4 regions of the Nonomuraea sp. H19 genome follow, and region 2 is predicted to be linked to each of the others. Evidence: riboswitches for the same ligand, from Rfam matches in the RefSeq annotation. Region 2 holds a riboswitch; each other region holds the start of a gene.
What was found. Region 2 has a riboswitch for cyclic di-AMP ahead of ACTMTI_RS30810 (CHAP domain-containing protein). Riboswitches for the same ligand answer to the same signal wherever they lie in the genome.
Positions count from the first base shown of each region.

Region 1: another riboswitch for cyclic di-AMP. It lies ahead of ACTMTI_RS12980 (C40 family peptidase); the one in region 2 lies ahead of ACTMTI_RS30810 (CHAP domain-containing protein).
Region 3: another riboswitch for cyclic di-AMP. It lies ahead of ACTMTI_RS40035 (glycoside hydrolase family 25 protein); the one in region 2 lies ahead of ACTMTI_RS30810 (CHAP domain-containing protein).
Region 4: another riboswitch for cyclic di-AMP. It lies ahead of ACTMTI_RS17315 (CHAP domain-containing protein); the one in region 2 lies ahead of ACTMTI_RS30810 (CHAP domain-containing protein).

Region 1 is NZ_JBQHCV010000005.1:254,783-259,624, forward strand. Features, by position in the region: gene ACTMTI_RS12970 (branched-chain amino acid aminotransferase) at 1-1,092, opposite strand, end outside; gene ACTMTI_RS12975 (3-isopropylmalate dehydrogenase) at 1,306-2,352, opposite strand; cyclic di-AMP (ydaO/yuaA leader) riboswitch at 2,453-2,593, shown strand; gene ACTMTI_RS12980 (C40 family peptidase) at 2,769-3,176, shown strand; gene ACTMTI_RS12985 (class I SAM-dependent methyltransferase) at 3,235-4,050, shown strand; gene serA (phosphoglycerate dehydrogenase) at 4,460-4,842, opposite strand, start outside.
Region 2 is NZ_JBQHCV010000015.1:57,374-62,215, forward strand. Features, by position in the region: gene ACTMTI_RS30805 (hypothetical protein) at 1-946, opposite strand, end outside; cyclic di-AMP (ydaO/yuaA leader) riboswitch at 1,211-1,354, shown strand; gene ACTMTI_RS30810 (CHAP domain-containing protein) at 1,366-2,031, shown strand; gene ACTMTI_RS30815 (LuxR C-terminal-related transcriptional regulator) at 2,039-4,615, opposite strand; gene ACTMTI_RS30820 (hypothetical protein) at 4,696-4,842, shown strand, end outside.
Region 3 is NZ_JBQHCV010000023.1:95,592-100,433, forward strand. Features, by position in the region: gene ACTMTI_RS40025 (cellulose binding domain-containing protein) at 1-664, opposite strand, end outside; gene ACTMTI_RS40030 (phosphotransferase family protein) at 983-1,915, shown strand; cyclic di-AMP (ydaO/yuaA leader) riboswitch at 2,100-2,242, shown strand; gene ACTMTI_RS40035 (glycoside hydrolase family 25 protein) at 2,256-3,032, shown strand; gene ACTMTI_RS40040 (hypothetical protein) at 3,253-3,786, opposite strand; gene ACTMTI_RS40045 (MOSC domain-containing protein) at 4,097-4,639, opposite strand.
Region 4 is NZ_JBQHCV010000007.1:193,963-198,804, reverse strand. Features, by position in the region: gene ACTMTI_RS17325 (hypothetical protein) at 1-363, shown strand, start outside; gene ACTMTI_RS17320 (ABC transporter ATP-binding protein) at 365-1,225, shown strand; gene ACTMTI_RS17315 (CHAP domain-containing protein) at 1,278-1,967, opposite strand; cyclic di-AMP (ydaO/yuaA leader) riboswitch at 1,980-2,117, opposite strand; gene ACTMTI_RS17310 (Gfo/Idh/MocA family protein) at 2,235-3,188, opposite strand; gene ACTMTI_RS17305 (aldo/keto reductase) at 3,204-4,025, opposite strand; gene ACTMTI_RS17300 (hypothetical protein) at 4,124-4,842, shown strand, end outside.

The sequences.
Region 1 (4,842 bases), on a different contig from region 2:
GACCTTGTGGATCCAGTTGTGGGAGTCGGGGCGGGCGCCGTACTGGATGCCGACCAGCTCCTCGCGCACCCGCATCGTCACCGGGCCGGGGGTGCCGTCGGCGATGGTCCAGGAGCGGTCGGCACCCTTCACCGAGCCCACCGGCGTCACCACGGCCGCCGTGCCGCAGGCGAACACCTCGGTCAGCTCGCCCGACGCGCAGCCGTTCTGCCACTCCTCGACCGAGATCAGCCGCTCCTCGGTCTCCAGGCCGAGGTCGCCGGCCAGCGACAGGATGGAGTCCCTGGTGATACCGGGCAGCAGGGTGCCGGTCAGCGCGGGGGTGATGAGCTTGCCGCCGAGGACGAAGAACAGGTTCATGCCCCCCATCTCCTCGACGTACCGGTGCTCGTGGGCGTCCAGCCACACCACCTGGTCGCAGCCGTGCTCGACCGCCTGCCGCTGCGCGACGAACGCCGCGGCGTAGTTGCCGCCGCACTTGGCGAAGCCGGTGCCGCCGGGGGCGGCCCGGGTGTACTCGGTGGACAGCCAGACCGACACGGGCTTGATGCCACCGGTGAAGTACGAGGCCGCAGGCGAGGCGATGACCATGTACTTGTACGTCTTCGACGGATAGTTGACGCCGAGCCCCGCCTGCGTGGCGATCATGAAGGGGCGCAGGTAGAGGCTGTGCCCCTCGGTGGTGGGCACCCACTCCTTGTCGGTCTCGACGAGCAGCTCCAGCGACTCCACGAACGTCTCCTCGGGCAGCTCCGGCATGGCCATGCGGGCGGCCGAGCGGTTGAAGCGGGTGGCGTTCGAGTACGGGCGGAACATCACGATCGAGCCGGCGAGCTGGCGATAGGCCTTGAGGCCCTCGAAAAGCTCCTGGGCGTAGTGGAAGACCGAGGTGGCGGGGTCGAGAGAGAGCGGGCCGTACGGCATGAGCCTGGCGTCGTGCCAGCCCCGGCCGTCGGTGTAGTCGATGGAGATCATGTGATCGGTGAAGGTCTGCCCGAAACCAGGGTTCGCCAGTACCTGCTCGCGCTCGGCCGCGGTGCGAGCGTGGTCGGATAGCTGCACGTCGAAGCTGAGCTTCTGAGCGATGGTCATGACGGCGGTCCTTCTCTCTACGACTTCTGCGAAATCTACCGAAAACTGCTGGATGTGCGACTGCGCGGCAGCCGCTCGGGGGCAGCTCGTACTTCCTATTGTCTCGCTATATGGGATGGCAAGCGGCCTATGGGGTAATTCAGCCGTTCAGACGCGAAAAAGCGCCTGGCAGTCCTCTTCGGACCACCAGGCGCGTTTCGGGGCTAGGCGGTCCTAGCCGGATACTCGCGCGGTGATGTCGTCGCCGATCTCGTGGGTGGTGCGGCCGGCCCAGCCGGCCAGGCGCTCCACGATGTCGTCGGCGACGGCCTGCTCGACCTTGGCCGCCTCGGTGTGCAGGCCCAGGTGGTCGAGGAGCATGGCCACCGACAGGATGGTCGCGGTGGGGTCTGCCTTGCCCTGTCCGGCGATGTCGGGCGCGCTGCCGTGCACCGGCTCGAACATGCTGGGCGCGGTCCGCTCAGGGTTGATGTTGCCACTGGCGGCCAGGCCGATGCCACCGGCGATGGCCGCGCCGAGGTCGGTGATGATGTCGCCGAACAGGTTGTCGGTGACGACCACGTCGAACCGCTCCGGCTGCGTCACGAAGAACATCGAGGCCGCGTCGATGTGGGAGTAGTCGGTCGTGACCTCGGGGTATTCCTCCGCCAGGCGGTTGACCGTGCGCTGCCACAGGTCGCCGGCGTAGGTCAGGACGTTGGTCTTGTGGACGAGCGTGAGCTTCTTGCGCGGCCGGGTCATGGCCTTCTCGAACGCGTAACGCACCACGCGCTCGACGCCGTAGGCGGTGTTGAGCGACTCCTGGGTGGCGATCTCGTGGGGCGTGCCGCGCCGCATGGCGCCGCCGGTGCCCGCGTAGAGGCCCTCGGTGCCCTCGCGGACGACGATCATGTCGATGTCCTCGGCGGGCGTGTCGGCCAGCGGGGTCTCCACGCCGGGGAACAGCTTGACCGGGCGCAGGTTGACGTAGTGGTCGAACTCGAACCGGAGGCGGAGCAGCAGGTCGCGCTCGAGGATGCCCGGCGGCACACTGGGGTCGCCCACGGCGCCGAGCAGGATCGCGTCATAGCCGCGCAGCTCTTCGAGCACCGAGTCCGGCAGCGTCTCGCCGGTGCGGTGGTAGCGGGCTGCTCCCAGGTCGTAGTGGGTTGGCTCGATCTTCGTGCCGACGGCTTCCAGGATCTTCAGTCCTTCGGCCACGACTTCGGTGCCGATGCCATCTCCGGGGATGACGGCCAAGCGGATGTTACGCGACTCCATGGGCGGTACCTTACCGGCTCGTCTCGACTGACGAACACATCATCTCACTTTTCGGACGTCGGCTTTTTGTCTGTATTGCACCTCTTTGACCGTTTCGTTAGAGTCCGTCGAGCCTAATCCACGCAGCCGTTGTGTGGAGCCGGGGACCCACTTTTCCCTGGGGCGAATCGGCACCCGTGCCGTAGGGCTGCTTCCAAGCCCGAGCCCGTCAGCTAACCCGGTCGGCCGCATGGAAGGACACCCCCCTGTCTCGCATCGCCATAGCCCTGGCGGCGGGCGCCGCCGGGCTCATCCTGGCCACCCCAGCCCAGGCCGCGACCACCGACGACCCCATCACTCCGACCGGCTCTCACGCCAAGCCCATCCAGGAACAACCCGCGCCCAAGCCCGCTTGGAAGATCGCCCTCAAGTACGCCATGCACAAGCGCGGCACCCCGTACGTGTGGGGCGGCACCGGCAATCGCGGGTATGACTGCTCCGGGCTCATGCTCAGGGCGTACGAGCGGGCAGGGATCCAACTGCCACGCACCGCGCGCCAGCAGTACGGAGCGTTCGACAAGAAAATCGGCTGGGCTGACCTCAAGCCCGGCGATCTGGTCTTCTTCCACAACCTCGGGCACGTGGGCATGATCTCCCGGCCCGGCCACATGGTCCACGCGCCACGCACAGGTGACGTGGTCAAGGAGGAGCGCCTGACCAGCTGGCGCAGGAACTCTTTCGTGGGCGCCGTCCGTCCCGACCCCAAGGGCGTACGGCTCTGGTCCGAACTCAAGGAGCAGCGCCGCACCCCGGCGCCCGCCATGCTCAAGTCGGCGACCCTGTAGGAGGCGCGACGCGAGCGGCTCCGCGTCGCGGGGCCGCTCGCGGACGTAGCGTGGTGGTATGCCACCCGAGAAGGTGCATCTCACCGAGGAGAAGGCCACGCTCCTCGCCACTCTGCACGGGCGGGCGCTGGACGCGAGGTCCGGGCATCCGATCCTCGGCGACGACATGGCCGCCGAGGTGATCGACCGCATCGATCACGACTTCTCCAAGACCGGCATGAACGCCGCCCTCGCCGTCTCGGTCGCGCTGAGGGCTCGCTTCATCGACCGGTGGGCGGCCGAGTTCCTGGCCGCGCACACCGAGGCCACCGTGCTCCACCTGGGCTGCGGCCTCGACACCCGCTTCCACCGGCTGGCCCCGCCACCCACCGTCCGCTGGTACGACGTGGACTACCCCGAGATCATCGAGCTGCGGGAGCGGCTGTTCCCCGAGGCGCCCGGCTACCACACGATCGGCTCATCGGTCACCGACCTGACCTGGCTGGAGCAGGTCCCGGCCGACCATCCGGTGCTGGTCGTCGCCGAGGGCCTGCTCTACTATCTCGATCCTGACGGGGGCCGGGCCCTCCTCCGGGCGATCGTGGGCCGCTTCCCCGGCGGCCGGCTCGTCTTCGACGCGGTGAGCAGGCTCGGGCTTCGGATGCAGAAGCTCAACAGGCCGGTGCGCAAGGCCGGCGCCACGCTGGTGTGGGGTGTCGACGGCCCGGACGAGCTGGTGGCGATCCATCCGAGGCTGCGCTGCCTGAACGCGGTGAGCGCGTTCGACATCGACGGGTTCGACCGCCTGCCGCCATCGCACCGGATCGCCGCCCGGATCGCCAAGGCGCTGCCAGGGATGAAGCGGGCGGCGGTGTTCTACCGGCTCGAATTCTGAGGGGCGCCGCCGTTGTCCCTGCGGTCCAGCGCGGTCTGGACGGCCTCGGCGGCCTCGTCCTCGTGCTCTTCGGCGCGGTTCCAGGCATACATCTCGTACATGGTTCTCATCTCGTTTCGCGGGCGCGTTCCAAGGGGATATCGGACCCCGGTCGCGAATCCGACCAAAAGGCCTGATCTCACGGTCCGGATCGGATGGGACTTACCGGCCGACACACGCCACCACCCCGCGGCGAGTCGTCGACCTGCCCTAACAGGCCCCGCCGCGGCAGGTAATGAGTACGAACACCTGGCGCATTTGTAGTTACAGTACCCGAGGCATCTCGTTGGATGTCCTAGCATCTCGCATGGTGAGACAAGAAAAGCCGCCACCCGGAATGCTCCGGATGACGGCTCTACGCCCAGAGAGGTCAGTCCTCCAGGTCCACCGAGCGGCCGCTCTCCGCGCCGATCTCGGCCATGATCTGCTCGATGACGTCGGCCGGGATCGCCGAGTCTACGGTCAGCGCGATCAGCGCCTTGCCGCCCTTGACGTCGCGGGCCACCTGCATCGAGGCGATGTTGACGCTGTGCTCGCCGAGAAGGCGGCCGACCACGCCGACGATGCCGGGCCGGTCGGCGTAGGTGAAGAACGCCAGGTGGGCCGTCGGCTCGATCTCCATCTCGTAGCCGTTGACCTCGACGATCTTGGTGATCTGGCGAGGACCGGAGAGCGTACCGGAGACCGAGACGTGGCGGCCGTCGGCGAGCACGCCGCGCACGGTGATCACGTTGCGCCAGTCGGGGCTCTCGG
Region 2 (4,842 bases):
CGACTACGCCGCCGGTCCAGTGCCAGATCGCCTCCGGCACGGCCAGGGTGAACCCGACCACTCCTGCCACGAGCAGCACCCACGCCCGTTCCCACCGGTACAGCACCAGACACCCCACGGCCACGGCGAACGTCAGCCCGTACGCCCAGGCCGTGGTCTCGTACCCGATCGCCTGCTGGCCGCCGACCAGGGCGATGGCGGCGCCGAGTCCGAGCCCCAGCCGCCGTTGCGCGATCACGCCGGTCAGCACCAGCGCGGTCCAGAGCACGCCGAGGGCGACGAGGGACACCCCGGCGGCCGGTACGGAGCCGCCGGTGATCTCGTCGGCGAGCGAACCGGTGGCCAGCGCGGCGAAGCCCGCGCACGCCAGCGCCCCGGGTACGGCGGGCGACACGACGTACCCGGCCACGGCCACGATCAGGCCGGCCACGGCCGCCACGGTGAGCCGATGATCGCCGGCGATCTCGCCCGCGGCCAGCGCGGCCGTTCCCGAGGCCAGCGCCAGCGCCACCGAACCGGACCGCGCCCGCACGGTGTTCCCGTGCGCCAGCGCCACCGAACCGGATCGCGCCCGCACGATGTTCCCGTGCGCCTGCGCCACCGAACCGGGCCGCACCCGTCCGGTGTCCCAGTGCGCCGGCAGGGCGGTTCCCCGTGGCCGGATGCCGCGCAGCGCGAGTCCGGCGGCGAGCAGCGCCGCCGTCGTGGCCAGCAGGATCGCGATCTGCGCCGGCCGGGCCAGGTCCGTCCACGACGTCCTCACGAGGGAGGCCGCTCCCGCCAGGAGCAGGCCGCCTCCGACGTACCCGGCCACCTCCGCCCACCGCGCCTGCGCGGGCCGTCGCGCCCCCTCGTCGAGCGCCTCCCGTACGGCCGTGGCCTGCCCGCTGGAGAGCACGCCTTCGCGCACGAGCCGCTGCAGCACTTCGTCGCGGGTCTTGCTCACCTCGTCCCCCTTCACATCCGGCGTCACCAGCCCCCTACCCGGCTGACGGAGCCATGCTGAAACCCGGTCAAAGGTAAAGAATTGCTCCCACAATCCCTTGCCAGACAAGGGATTTCGAGGCGGTTCTCCAAACCCGACTTGCACTCCGCTATGTGTATTTCTTACCTTTGAGGACTCGGGGCGCACCAATGCCGCTTTTTGCCGGCGTGCGTCCTAGATCTGCCGAGACCGTGATCTACCTGCGCAGGCGGCATGCCCGCAGCGTGGACACGGCCGCCGAATCCGCGATGTAAGCGGAACCGGGGACCCATTCCGTTGGGGTGAATCGGAATATCCGTATGGACTTCCGTAGGGCACTTCCACGCCCGAACCCGTCAGCTAACCCGGTAGGCGGCATGGAAGCAAGGAGCAATCCCAGTATGACCAAGAACGTACTTTCCCGTGCCTTCAAGCCGGTGAACATCTCCCGGCTCGCCGCCGGAGCGGCCGGAGCGGCCGTCGCCGCCACGTTCCTCGCCGGAACCCCCGCCTTCGCCGCGGACGGCCAGGGCGACCGTATGCCCGGCGCCCAGACCTCCCCGCAGCGCCCCCGTGACGTCACGGCCGACACCGTGGTGAAGGTCGCCGAGTCCCAGGTGGGCGTGACCGAGAACGCGGCGGGCGGTGGGACGCCGTTCCACAAGTGGTACATGTCCTCGCCTCGCGCGAAGGAGACCGCCGCCCGTGACGGTGGCAGCATCCAGGCGTACGCGAACGCGCCGTGGTGCGCCATGTTCCTCTCCTGGGTCGGCGAGAAGACCGGCGCCCGCCCCACCATGGGCTGGGACGCCTACACCATCACCTGGGCCCAGTGGTTCAAGGGCCAAGGGCATTGGGGCTCCGTGGCCAAGCCGGGCGCCGTCGTCTACTTCTCCTGGGACGACAAGAGCATCGGCAGCATCGACCACGTGGGCCTGGTCAAGAAGGACAACCGCGACGGCACGATCACCACGATCGAGGGCAACACCGGCAACGGCAAGGTGGAAGAGCGGGTCCGCCCCGCGTCCCATGTCGTCGGCTACGGCTACCCGCAGTACAAGGGCTGACGCCCGGTCATCCCGGCTCGGGGAGATGCAGGATCTTCGCCAGCTCGTCGCGCCCGCTGATCCCGGTCCGTTCGTAGACCTGGACGAGGGTGTTGGCGACGGTGCGCCTGGAAAGCACCAGCCGGTCGGCGATGTCCGGGTTGCTCAGGCCGGCCGCGGCGAGGTGCGCGATCTGGCGCTGCCTGGGCGTCAGCTGTGGCGCGGCCAGGCCGGTCAACGCGGGCGTGTGCGCGTCCTCGCACTGGCGAGCCAGCATCCAGGCCCTGGTCTCCGCCGCCCGCTGCGCCCTGCGCAGTCCGTCACCGCGGTACGCGGCCGCGGCCTGGGCGGCGGCTTCGGCGGCGGCCAGCGGCAGGCCGAGGCTCTCCAGCGACAGCGACACCGCCTCCAGCTCACCGGCGTCGCCGGCCAGAGCGGCACGGGCGTGGCGGGCGAAGACCGGGGCCAGCTCGCCCTCGAAGGTCCGGGCCAGCGCGGTGAGCCGGTCGGCCACCCGCCCGCCGGCACCGAGCCTGACGACGTCGTACAGCGCGAACAGCTCGTAGGCGGGCAGGTCCCGCGCCGCGTCCGCGGTCTCGAGCGCCGCCTCGATCCCGCCCGCGACGTCCCCCTCGGCGGCCAGCGTCCACGGCCGCACCAGCAGGAAGGCGAATTCCGGCAGGTGCCCGACGCGCAGCACGAACTCGTCGGCGAGCCGCAGGGTGGCCCGCATGGCGGGCAGGTCGCCGGTCAGCGCGTACGCCTGGCCGAGCTCGGCCAGGCACAGCCCCGCGTGGAGCGTACGCCCGCGCAGCCGCACGGCCGCCTGCCTGCCCATGCGGATGGCCTCGCTCATCCGGCCGCGCAGCCGGCACGTCCGGGCGCGCCACGCGCCGAAGGTGACGAGCGCGCGGTCCCACCCGGCGTAGTCCTCGCCGATGCGGTAGCCGATGCCGGCGTACCGCTCGGCCGCCGTCAGGTCGCCCGCCACCATGGCGGCGAAGGCGCCCGCCTCGGCCAGCGCCGCCTGGATCGACGGCAGCCCGTCGGGCAGGCGGCCGATGCGGTCGAGCGCCTCGTCCACCAAGGCCATGGCCTGCCGGCCACGCCCCTCGTGGGCCAGCACGAACGACTCCATCGCGGCCAGCCCGACCGACACCCGCGTGCCTGACGGGCCGATGCCGCGGATCTGCTCCATCGTCGTCCTGGCCTGGGCGAACCTCCCCATCAGATGCTCGATCGAGGTCCTGATGATCAGCACGCCCTGCCGCGACCCGCGGTCCGTCATGGCCGCCGCCGCGGCGGTCAGCGCGGCGCGCGCCTCCTCCTCCCGGCCGAACCCCCAGAACAGGTTGAGCGCTCGCACGGCCTCGTACTCGGCGCGTACCGGGTCGTCCATCGGCTCGCCGGCCAGGCAGCGCAGCACCTCCCCGGCCTCCTCGAAACGGTCGGCGTAGTTGAGCACGGTGGCCAGCGGCAGCCCGGCCGCGATCCCGCCGCCGGCGGCCAGCGCGGCCCGGCCGAGCCGGGCGGCCAGCTCCAGGTCCCGGACGTTCCGCGCGATGTGGCAGGCCCTGATGAGCAGGTCAGGGTCGTCGGCGGTGCCGCCGTCCAGCCGCCAGACCGCGATCCGCAGCAGCTTCTCCGCGGTCGGCGGACCGGCCTGTTCGGCGGCGTCGGCCAGCCAGGTCAGCACCTCGCGCCGGCGGAGCGCGCCGCAGCCGGCGCGGATCACCTCGCCGTAGAGCGGGTGCGCGAGCCGTACCGACAGATCTTGGCCGGACACCGTCACGAGCTGGCGGTCTTCCAGCCGCCGCACGGTCAGCGGCGAGGAGAGCGCGGTCAGCGCCGCGGCGGAGAGCGGCTCGCCGTACGCGATCAGCTCCAGCACGGCGCGCTCCTCCGCCGAGATGTCACCGATGCGGCTCTCGATCAGCTCGCGCAACCGCGTCGTCACCGGGATCTCGCCCTGCCAGCGCCAGATCCCGCGCCGCTCGACGAGCCCGCCGCCCGCCTCCCCGGCCAGGACGAGCTCGCGCAGGAACAGCGCGTTGCCGTCGCTGACGCGCCACAGCCGTCGGACGGTGGCCGCCTCGACCTGCCCGCCGAGCGTGGCGGCGAGGATTTGGCCGGCCTCGTCGGCCGTCAGCGGGTCCAGGTCCAGGCGCGGCAGCAGATCGTCCTTCCACAGCGCGGTCACCGCGTCGGGCGCGCGCTCCCCGGCGCGTACGGTGACCAGGACCCGGGCCTGGCCGCCCGCCACCAGGTGGTGGACGAGCGCGGCGGAGACCGCGTCCAGCAAGTGGGCGTCGTCCACGAGGAGCACCCGATGCTCGCCCGCGACGGCGTCGGCGGCCCAGCGCAGCACGTTCCCCCCGGGCGGCCGGGCCGGCAGCAGGTGGGCCATCGCGCCCAGCGGGACGCCCGAGGCGGCGGCCGTCGCCAGCACCCTGGCCACGCCGTTCGCATCGCGTACCGCCTCGGCCGCCAGCCGGCTCTTGCCCACGCCCGCCGGACCGGCCAGAACGGCTCCTCCGGCCTCCATCGCCGACTGGATGGCCGCCAGCTGAGAGGCTCGGCCTGCGAAGGGCCACAAGGGACGCACATGGGGATGGTAAGGCCGCGCGCCCACTTGAGTAAGGCATGCTCTGGTCAGGACATCACCGCGGCGGACAGGGTGGGGCCATGACCTCGATCTTGTCCACCGCCGACCTCACGCCCCTCGTGCGCCGATGCCTCCGCCAAGACGCCGCTGAGGTCGAGTCGTTCCAGGTGGAGCCCATACCGCACGTTGTGGGCACGCCCTCCACCGGCGGCCTGCGCCGGGTCAGC
Region 3 (4,842 bases), on a different contig from region 2:
TGGACAGCACGGTGTTGTGCCGGCTGTCCGCGTTCAGGATCGTCTGGGCGTTGTCGCGCATGACGTACTGCCAGTCCTGGCCCCAGTTCGGCGCGTCGACCATGAGCAGGTGCTCGAAACCGTTGCTGCGCATCTTCTGGATGGCGGCGGTGGTCGCGCCGATCCACTGACTGGCGTTGGTGTTGCCGATCGGCTCGTTGCCGATGTTGATCACGACGTGGTTCTCCTGGCCGACGAGCGCGCTCTTCTGGCTGATCCAGTAGTTGACCGCTTCGTCGAGCGTGGCGGCCGCGCCTTCCTCGCCGTACCCGGTGGTGTCGTGTACCTCCAAGACGCAGATCAGCCGGTTCTGCTTGCACAGGGAGATCACATTGGAGACGTCGGTGGACGGGCCCCACCGCTTGCCGCTGCCCAGTACCACGCGCACGGTGTTGGCCCCGAGCGCCTTGATGTTGGCGAAAGAGCTGGTCTGGTTCGTGAACCAGACGTGGGGGTGGTTGACCCCGCGCATGATGAAATTCTGGCCGTTGGCCTCGACGATCTTCGTACCGCTGACGTGGAGCCCCACGGCCGCATGCGCGGGCGGAATGCCCGTGAGCATGACGGCGCACAACGCTACGGCCAAGGCGACGAGTGCCGCGCCGGCCGCGGCAAGCCACGGCATGGATCTCATCTCGGATCTCACCTCGCTGATTTCGCAACGGCGGCAACGCGCCAGCGCTCGAGGGCCCCGCTGGAGCGCATCCCAGAATGAACGCAGACCACCACATCCGTACAGCCACGGGCGCACCGCCCTAATAACCGCCCAGCCCAGCCTGTTGACTGTCAAGCGCATGCCGAGCTGGCCAAACGTGCCCGAATCACGTCAAGAACGATCTCCTCGGAGTCTCCCTGCGGCCCGCTTGACCGTGAAAGTTCCACGCCGGCGCAGCTGCTGAAAAGCGCGAGCAGAGCAAGCGCAGACCGTGTCAGCATCTCGATCATGCTGGAATACGAGATGGGTGACGAGACGCTGGCCGCCATCGCCGGCCGGCACGGGTTCGCCGCCGAAGAGGTGCGGCCCATTCCGGCAGGGGTGGCCAACCATGTCTTCCTGCTCGGGAACGACCTGGTCCTGCGCATCCCACGGACCGAGCAGTTCCTCCCGGACCTGGTGAAGGAGGCCGCGGTCATCCCCGCCGCCCGGAAGGCGGGCGTGCGCACTCCGGATGTCGTCGCCTTCGATGACACCTGCTCGGTGGTGGACGTGCCCTACATGGTGCTCGCCCGAGCGCCTGGGGCGGATCTCGTACGTCTCACGCTGCCCGCCGCCGTGACGAACCGCGTCTTCCAACAGGTGGGGCGGGAGCTGGCCATGCTGCACCGGCTGTCCCCGGCGACGGCGTCAGATCTCCCCATCCCCACGGACGACGGCACCGCTGATCCCTGGGCGCTGACCAGCCGCCTCCTGGCAGAAGGCTGGATCGACGCGGAGGCGGCCGGCTGGCTCACCGGCTGGTTCGACCGGCTCTCCGTGCATCTCCCCGCCGACCCGCCCCTGGTCCTGGTCCACGGCGACATCGCTCCGCAGAACCTGCTCGTCTCCCCGGAGACGGCCCAGCTCACCGGCATCGTGGATTGGGGCGATGCCCACTGGGCGGACTCTGCGATCGAGTTCGCCAAGATTCCTTTGACCGGCATCCCGGCCATGCTCGACGGCTACCGGCAAGAAGCCGGCGATGGAACCGCCGCGAACACACCCGCCTGGGAAGCACGTGTGCTCTGGTTTCACCTCATGTGGGCCCTCGGTCGCCTGCCCGACCCCGTTCCCCGCCCGGACGAACGCCACTGGACGGCCCCTCCGGCCAGCCGCCTCCTGGGTCTGCTTCGCTTCTTCACCTCAGCGCCACCAGCTCCATGGGGCGATCTCACTTAGTCCAGCGGTGTGGTTCTCATCAGACGCCTCAGCACCGGCTGCCACACGACTCCCGACAAGGACGTCACAACTCGCCGACCAGGGATTTGTCCACTTGTCAGTCTTTTAGTTAATACATTATCTTTTGCGACATACGTCCGGTTTGTGCCGGTCGTGTTTTGACCATCGCATGACATCACAGGCCCACCTGTGACCGCTGAGTCCGCCCGCGGGCGGAGCCGGGGACCCACTCGTACGTACTTGGGGTGAATTGGCACCGAGGTGCCATAGGGCAGCTTCCACGCCCGAACCCGTCAGCTAACCCGGTAAGCGGTATGGAAGCAAGGAGAACCCCCGACCGATGGCCGACCACCGTCTTACCTCTGCCCCGAAGATCATGGCCAGCCGCATGGCCACCCCCGGCATCATCCGCAAGGTCGCGGCAACCGCGGTGGCAACCGTGGTGGCCACCGCAGTGGCCACGACGATGGCCACCGCAGTGGCAGCCACGTCCGCCGCCGTAGCAGCCCCGTCCGTCGCCGGCCCCGCGCACGCCGACGAGCTCATCTACGGCCAGGACGTCTCCAACTACCAGCCGACGCACGACTGGGCCGCCAGCGGCGCCAAGTTCGGCATCGTCAAGGCGACCGAGGGCACCGATTTCACCGACCGCGCCTTCGCCCGCCACTGGGCCGAGATGGCCGGGCGGAACATCGTGCGCGGCGCCTACCACTACGCCCACCCGGCCAGCGACCCCGTCGCCGAGGCCGACTTCTTCCTGTCGGTGGTGAACCGGCAGCCGGCCAAGCCCGGCGACCTCCTGGCCCTGGACCTGGAGACCACCGACGGCAAGTCCGCGGCTCACGTCAACGCCTGGGCCAAGACGTGGCTGGAGCGGGTGAAGGCCAAGACCGGCGTCACCCCGCTGTTCTACTCCGGCTGGAACTTCGCCACCAAGTACGGCGACGGCCTCGGCCAGTATCCGTTGTGGGTCGCCCACTACAGCAAGGCCAGAGGCACGGTCACGCCGCCCCCGCCGTGGAAGAGCTGGACCATCCACCAGTACACCGACAATCCGGTGGACCAGAACGTCTCCTCCGTGAGCCTGGACCAGCTCCGCGCCCTGGGCCGTAAGTAACCGGCATCATCCCCGGCCGCGCGGCACGCCCCATACGTGCCGCGCTCCGGCGTCCGGCACCTGCTCGGTCACGCCAGCCCGAGCAGCACCGCGCGTTCGACGGGCGAGTACGCACCGTCGCGGCGGTCGAGCTCAAGAGGGCTGGCCGGCAGGAGCGGCGGCTGGGCGATGAAGGGGGGACGGTGCCGCGGTGGGGCTGTGCGCCGTGGATGAGGAACGGTCACCCTCCGGGACCCGTGGGCTGGATCGGCGCGCCGTCGCCGTTCTTGGGCAGGTCCCCGCGTTCCACCGGGCTGGGCGGAGGGGCCGGCGTGCCGCCGTCGCCGACAGCCGGGCGGGCTCCTTCCGCCGCCTCCTTCAGCACGCTCCGGTCCATCTGCCCGACGTCGCAGATGAGCCGCAGGTGGTAGCCCTTGCGTACGGCCACGTACTCCTGGAGGCCGTCCTTCACCGTGAACCAGTTGTCCCCGTCCCGCTCGCAGGTGCCGGAGCATTTGTACTGCCCGCGTTCGATCCGCATCTCCACCCGCTTGCCGTCAGGAGCGGTGTAGAAGGCGCCGAACCCGTCGTCGCCGACCGCACCCACGGACATCTCGGCCAGCTCGTATCCCGGCAGGTCCACCACGTACATCAGATCGGGTGCCGCGCCTTGCCGCCGGGCTTGGTCGATCACGGCCTGGCTCAAGGCGGCCCCGGAACCGCAGCCCGACACCAGGGCGAACGCTAAGAAGACGACCGCGACACGAGGGGACATCCCGCAAGTGTGACTCACACAGATCGCTGACGAAAGGCTCCCAGAGCAGGACCGTCACGTGTCCCAGGCAGCACGAGAACGAACGCAGCGAATGTGCACGGGCAGCCGCCGCTGCGAATCTTTGTGCTCGACGTCCTCACCTCGGGTGTCGACGACCTGGAGAAGCTGGTCCCCGGACACGATCGTCGTCAAGAAGGTATCGCCGCCTGATCGGCCTGCCGCTGAACACAGCACATCATCGTTCGCGCGTTGGCCACGACCTCGCTCGTAGGCCACGATGGGCCGGCGAGGACTGCCTCGAATCGTAGAGTCAGACCCGGTCGAGAGGGCGATGGGGCTCAGCTGGGAGTTCTACCTTGATCATGTCGCCTGGACGCACGACGCCACCGGCCCTGACGACGCTCATGACGCCGGCCTTGCGCACCAGGCTCCCAGTCTCGTCGCGGCCGACGACCTGCTTGAGCAGACCGTTCTGGAAGTTGTCGATCTGTACGCAAGGGTTGCGCAGCCCGGTGAGCTCCACCACGGCCTCGTCGCCGATGTGCAGCAGCGTGCCGACCGGCAAGCCGAGCAGGTCGATGCCCTTGGTGGTGATGTTCTCGCCGAGCTCACCGGGCTTGACCGTGAAACCCGCCTCGCCGACCTCGGCGAAAAGCTCCTCCTGGATGAGGTGCACCTGACGCAGGTTCGGCTGGGTGGGGTCCTGGGCGACCCGGGAGCGGTGCTTGACCGTCACGCCCGCATGCACGTCCCCCTCCACCCCGAGCCCGGCGAGGAGCGCGATGCTCTCCCGGTTCGGCTTGGTGAAGGAGTACTCGCCGTTGCTGCTGACCGCCGTGACCGTCCCGCTCATCCCGTTTGCCCCCTCAATGCATAGCGTTGCCCCCGGGAGCCTAGCTCAGCGGCCGCCGACCCTTTCTGACCAGAAGACGTCGTCCGATCTCCTGGGGCACCGCGTACCCGTTCCGGGACTTGTGTGTGGTGCGGGGTTGCACCGCACCAGGCAGTGTCATCCGTTTGACGGTGAACCTGGAGGCCGCGGAGAAGCCGCCACCC
Region 4 (4,842 bases), on a different contig from region 2:
CTGGCCTCTGTCCTGCCGGGGCTGGTGTTCATAGGGGCGCTGGCGTTCGCGGGGCCGTTGCTGCTGCCGCCGATGATGTTCCGCGTGCTGTTCGTGGCCTACTGGTTCTGGGGCAACCTGATCCCGGCGACCATGATGCCCACGCTGTCGCACACGATCTTCTCGGCGACCGGTGAGTACGTCAGGTACGGCATCATCGCCCCGTACCCGATCGACTACGGGCCCGATCCGGCGGCCGTGCTCGACTTCCTGCGCCCCGATCACACCCCGGCGACCGCCGGGCTGTGGATCGGCGTGATGATCGTGCTGGCCGCGGCCGTGCTGTCCCTGGTCCGTCTCCATGCGTCCAGAAGCGAGGACTGACATGCGTATCGACGTTTCCGGCCTGACCAAGACCTTCAAGGGCGGCACGCGTGCCCTGGACGAGCTGAGCCTGGTGGTGCCGACCGGCATGTACGGCCTGCTGGGCTCCAACGGCGCGGGCAAGACCACGCTCATGCGGATCCTGTCCGGGCTGCTGCGGCCGACCGCGGGCCGGGTGATGATCGGCGGCCACGACGTGGCGACGGCGGAGGGGCGGCTGGCGGTGCAGCGGGTGCTCGGCTACCTGCCGCAGGACCTGGGGGTCTACCCGGATCTGAGCGCCCGGCGCTTCCTGGACTACATCGCGTTGCTGAAGGGCCTGCACTCCAGGTCGGCGCGGCGGCGCAGGATCAGCGAGTTGCTTGAGCTGGTGGGACTGCCGGAGGTGGCGGATCGCAAGCTGAAGGGGTTCTCCGGGGGCATGCTGCGGCGGGTGGGCATCGCGCAGGCGCTGCTGGCCGATCCGCGGCTGCTGATCGTGGACGAGCCGACGACGGGGCTGGACCCGGAGGAGCGGATCCGGTTCCGCATGCTGCTGTCGCAGCTGGCCGGCGACCGTACGGTGCTGCTGAGCACGCACATCGTGGACGACGTGGCGCAGACGTGCCAGATGCTGGCGGTGCTGGCCAAGGGGCGGCTGGCGTTCCAGGGGACGGTGCGGGAGCTGGTCTCGCATGCCGACCGGCGGGTGTGGACGGTGACCACGGCGGGCGCGGCGCCGGCCGCGGGGCGGGTGGTGTCGGCGCTGCCGGAGGGGGCGGGGATGCGTTACCGGGTGGTGGCGGCGGCGCCGCCGGATCCGGGCGCGCGGCCGGCCGAGCCCACGCTGGAGGACGGCTACCTGGCGCTCATGGACGGCTGAAACAGGAGCGCGCGCCCCGCGTGGGGCGCGCGCTCCTTCCGGCTGCGGGGGCTCAGCCGGCGTACTGGGGGTAGCCGTAGCCGACGACCTGCGCCGTCGGCCGGACGCGCTCTTCGACGCGGCCGTTGCCGGTGTTGCCCTCGATGGTGGTGATGGTGCCGTCCTGGTTGTCCTTCTCGACGAACCCGACGTGCTGGATGTCCTTGATGTTCTTGCTGCCCTTCCAGGAGAAGAACACGATGGCGCCGGGCTTGGGGACGGTGCCGAAGCGGTTGTTGGCGGCGAACCATTTGGCGTGGGCGACGGTCCAGGCGTCCCAGCCGACCTGCGGGCGGGCGCCGGTGTGCTCGCCGACCCAGGAGACGAACATCGCGCACCAGGGGGCGTTCAGGTACTCGGTGCGGGTGCCGCCGTCGCGGGCGAGGGTCTCGGCGGCTCGCTGCGAGTTGGCGTACCACTGCTGGTACGGGGTGCCGCCGCCGGCGGCGTTCTCGGTGGTGCCGACCTGGGACTTGGCCAGGGCCAGGACCTGGGAGGCGGTGACGTTGACCCGGACTTGTCCGCGCTTGGCGGAGTCGGCTTCGGGGCGGTCGTTGACCGTGGTGACCGGATGCCCGGCCTTGATGGTGGCGGCGTACGCCGTGGCGGTGTGAGCGCCCAAGGCTGAGACGACGACGGCTGCGCAGAGGGCGGCGTGAGCGAAGTAGATCTTTGGGGCAGCGGAAATGGGGTGCTTGGCCATCGAGGGGGTTACTCCTTGCTTCCATACCGCTTACCGGGTTAGCTGACGGGTTCGGACGTGGAAGCTGCCCTACGGCACCGAAGTGCCGATTCACCCCAAAGGACGTGGGTCCCCGGTTCCGCCCTCAGGCGGATTCAGCGGTCACAGGTGGATCCTGTGATCTCGTACGCGATGGTCGGACATCTCCGGATAAACCGGACATGTGCTGCGGAATGCCCCATAAGGTAATGCATAAGACAAGTGGATTACAACTACATAAAACGCCAGCTAGGCGAGTTGCCGGCGGGCGTCGGCCAGAAGGCCCATCATGGCAAGGGATTCGTCAAGCGGCATGATCGAACTTTCGGTCCTGCCTTCGGCCGTCGCGGCGCGGACCTCGCGAAGCTCCCCGGCGTACCCGTTGTCGGCCGGATCGAGCAGATGCTCTTCCGGCTCCATGGAGGGCCCGGTCAGGACGATCCGCTGCGGCGCCCAGAACGGCGCCTGGATGTCCGCCCGCATCCCCGTCCCCACCACGCAGGCCTGGTTCGGGTGGTTCCCGAGCAATGAGGTCTCCACGAGGGCGTGCCTGCCGCCGGGGTAGAGCAGCACGCCGGCGGCCTCGGCGTCCACGCCGTTCGGCGCCAGCGAGCCGGTGACGCGCATGCCGGAGGGCATGCCGAGCAGCAGCTGGGCCAGCCCGAACGGGTAGATCCCCAGGTCGAGCAGGGCCCCGCCGCCCAGCTCCGGCGCCCACAGCCGATGCGCGGGATCATAGGGCAGGGTGAAGCCGAAGGACGCCTGCACCGAGCGGATCTCCCCGAAGCGGGGATCGGCGGCGATCTTCTGGATGAGGGGGTTGAACCTCATCCACATGGCCTCCATCAGGAAGACGCCCGCCTCACGCGCCAGCCGGACCATCTTCTCGGCGTCGTCGACGGTCGCCGCGAGCGGCTTCTCGCACAGCACGGCCTTGCCGGCGGCGATGGCGGCCTCGGCGACCTGCAGGTGCTGGGCGTGCGGCGTCGCCACGTAGATCGCGTCCACGGCCGGATCGGCGCACAGCCGCTCGTAGGAGTCGTAGGCCGACTCCGCGCCCAGCGTCGCGGCCAGGGCCTGCGCCCGGCCGAGGTTCCTGGACCCGACGGCGGCCACCCGCATCCCGGGCTCGGCCACGATGGCCGCCCCCACGGTACGCGCGATGCCGCCGGTCGCCGCTATGCCCCAAGTAAAGTCCCGCACAAGGGCAGATCGTACTCAGGTCATGCTGAACGTGTCGGGGTCGGGTCCTATCCGCCGGTTGCGGTTCATCGCGCCGATCGCGGCCATGTCCTCGGCGTCGAGGAGGAAGTCGAACACGTCGATGTTCTCGGCGATGCGCGACGGGGTCGCGGACTTGGGGATGACGACGTTGCCGAGCTGCAGGTGCCAGCGCAGCACGATCTGGGCGGGCGTCTTGCCGTACTTCCCCGACAGCACGGCCAGCGCCGGGTCGGCCAGCAGCCCCTTGCCCCGGCCGAGCGGGCTCCACGCCTCGGTCAGGATGCCGTTGGCCTCGTGGAAGGCGCGCATCTCGCGCTGCTGCAGGTACGGGTGCAACTCGATCTGGTTGATCGACGGCCTGATGCCGGTCTCGTCCATCAGCCGCGTCAGGGTCCCGGCGGTGAAGTTGGAGGTGCCGATGGCCTTGGCCCGCCCGTCACGGTAGATCTTTTCGAGGGCCTTCCACGCCTGGACGTACTTGTCCTGCTTCGGGACCGGCCAGTGGATGAGGAAGAGATCGACGTAGTCGAGGCCCAGCCGGGCCAGGCTCTCGTCGAAGGCCTGCTCGGCGCGGTGGTGGTCGGAGTTCCAGAGCTTCGTGGTGACGAACAGCTTGTGGCGCGGCAGTCCGCTGCCGCGCACGGCCCGGCCGACGCCCTCCTCGTTGCCGTAGGCGGCGGCGGTGTCGACGTGCCGGTAGCCGGCCTCCAAGGCGATCGTCACGGCCTGCTCGGCCTGGTCGCCCGGGATCTGCCAGACGCCGAACCCGAGCTGCGGGATCTGCACGCCGTCGGTGTTGAGCAAGAGCGAATTCATGCCCTCCATTGTTCACGCACCGTTTCTGGCGGCTTAAGTCGGCCGGGCTAGCTTGAAGCGGTCGTGAACGGGCCATCACCCGGCTGGGAGGGCAACGAGTGGTCGAACAGGCGTCGGCCTGGGTGGAGTCCCCGCTCCAGATGCTGTGCGCCGTCGAGGCCCATCATGCCGGGCTGCTCGGTCCCGCCACGGTCGTCGTGCCGCGGGCGGGGCTGCGACCGTTGAAGGCCACACGCCGGGAGCTGGGCTCTCTTGAGCTGCCCGCCGGCCTGGAGCTGGGCGAGCCGCGCGAGCGCATGCCCAGGCGCGTGCAGGCCGTGGGCGACGCCTTCTCCGGCAAGGTGCAGCTGCGCTGGCTCATCTCCAACCCCGGCCGCATCGTCGTCGTCGACGACGGGCTCGCCACGATCCAGCTGCTGGAGCTGCTGGCCGCGGGGCCGTTCCGGCCGCTGCTGCGGGCCCGTGCGAAGCCCTCTGCGCTGCGCGCCGCGCTCGGCCTGGCGGCCGCGCTGCGGCTGCGCCTGAGCAAGGTCTCGGTCTTCACCGCGCTGAGCGTCGGCAAGGACCTGGAGGAAGCGGTCCGCCGGGCGGGCGTCGATCTGGTCCGCCACGACTTCGCCTGGCTGCGTTCCCAGCCGCCCAGCGCCGAGGGCCCCGCCGAGCGCACGGTCGTCCTGGGCACCTCGCTCGTCAGGAACGGCCTGGTGCACCGCGACCACTACCTGCGCTGGCTGACGGACCTGGCCTCGCAGGAGCCGGTCGCGTACTACCCGCACCGCCGCGAGGACCCGGTGGACGTGGCGCTGATCCGGGCGCG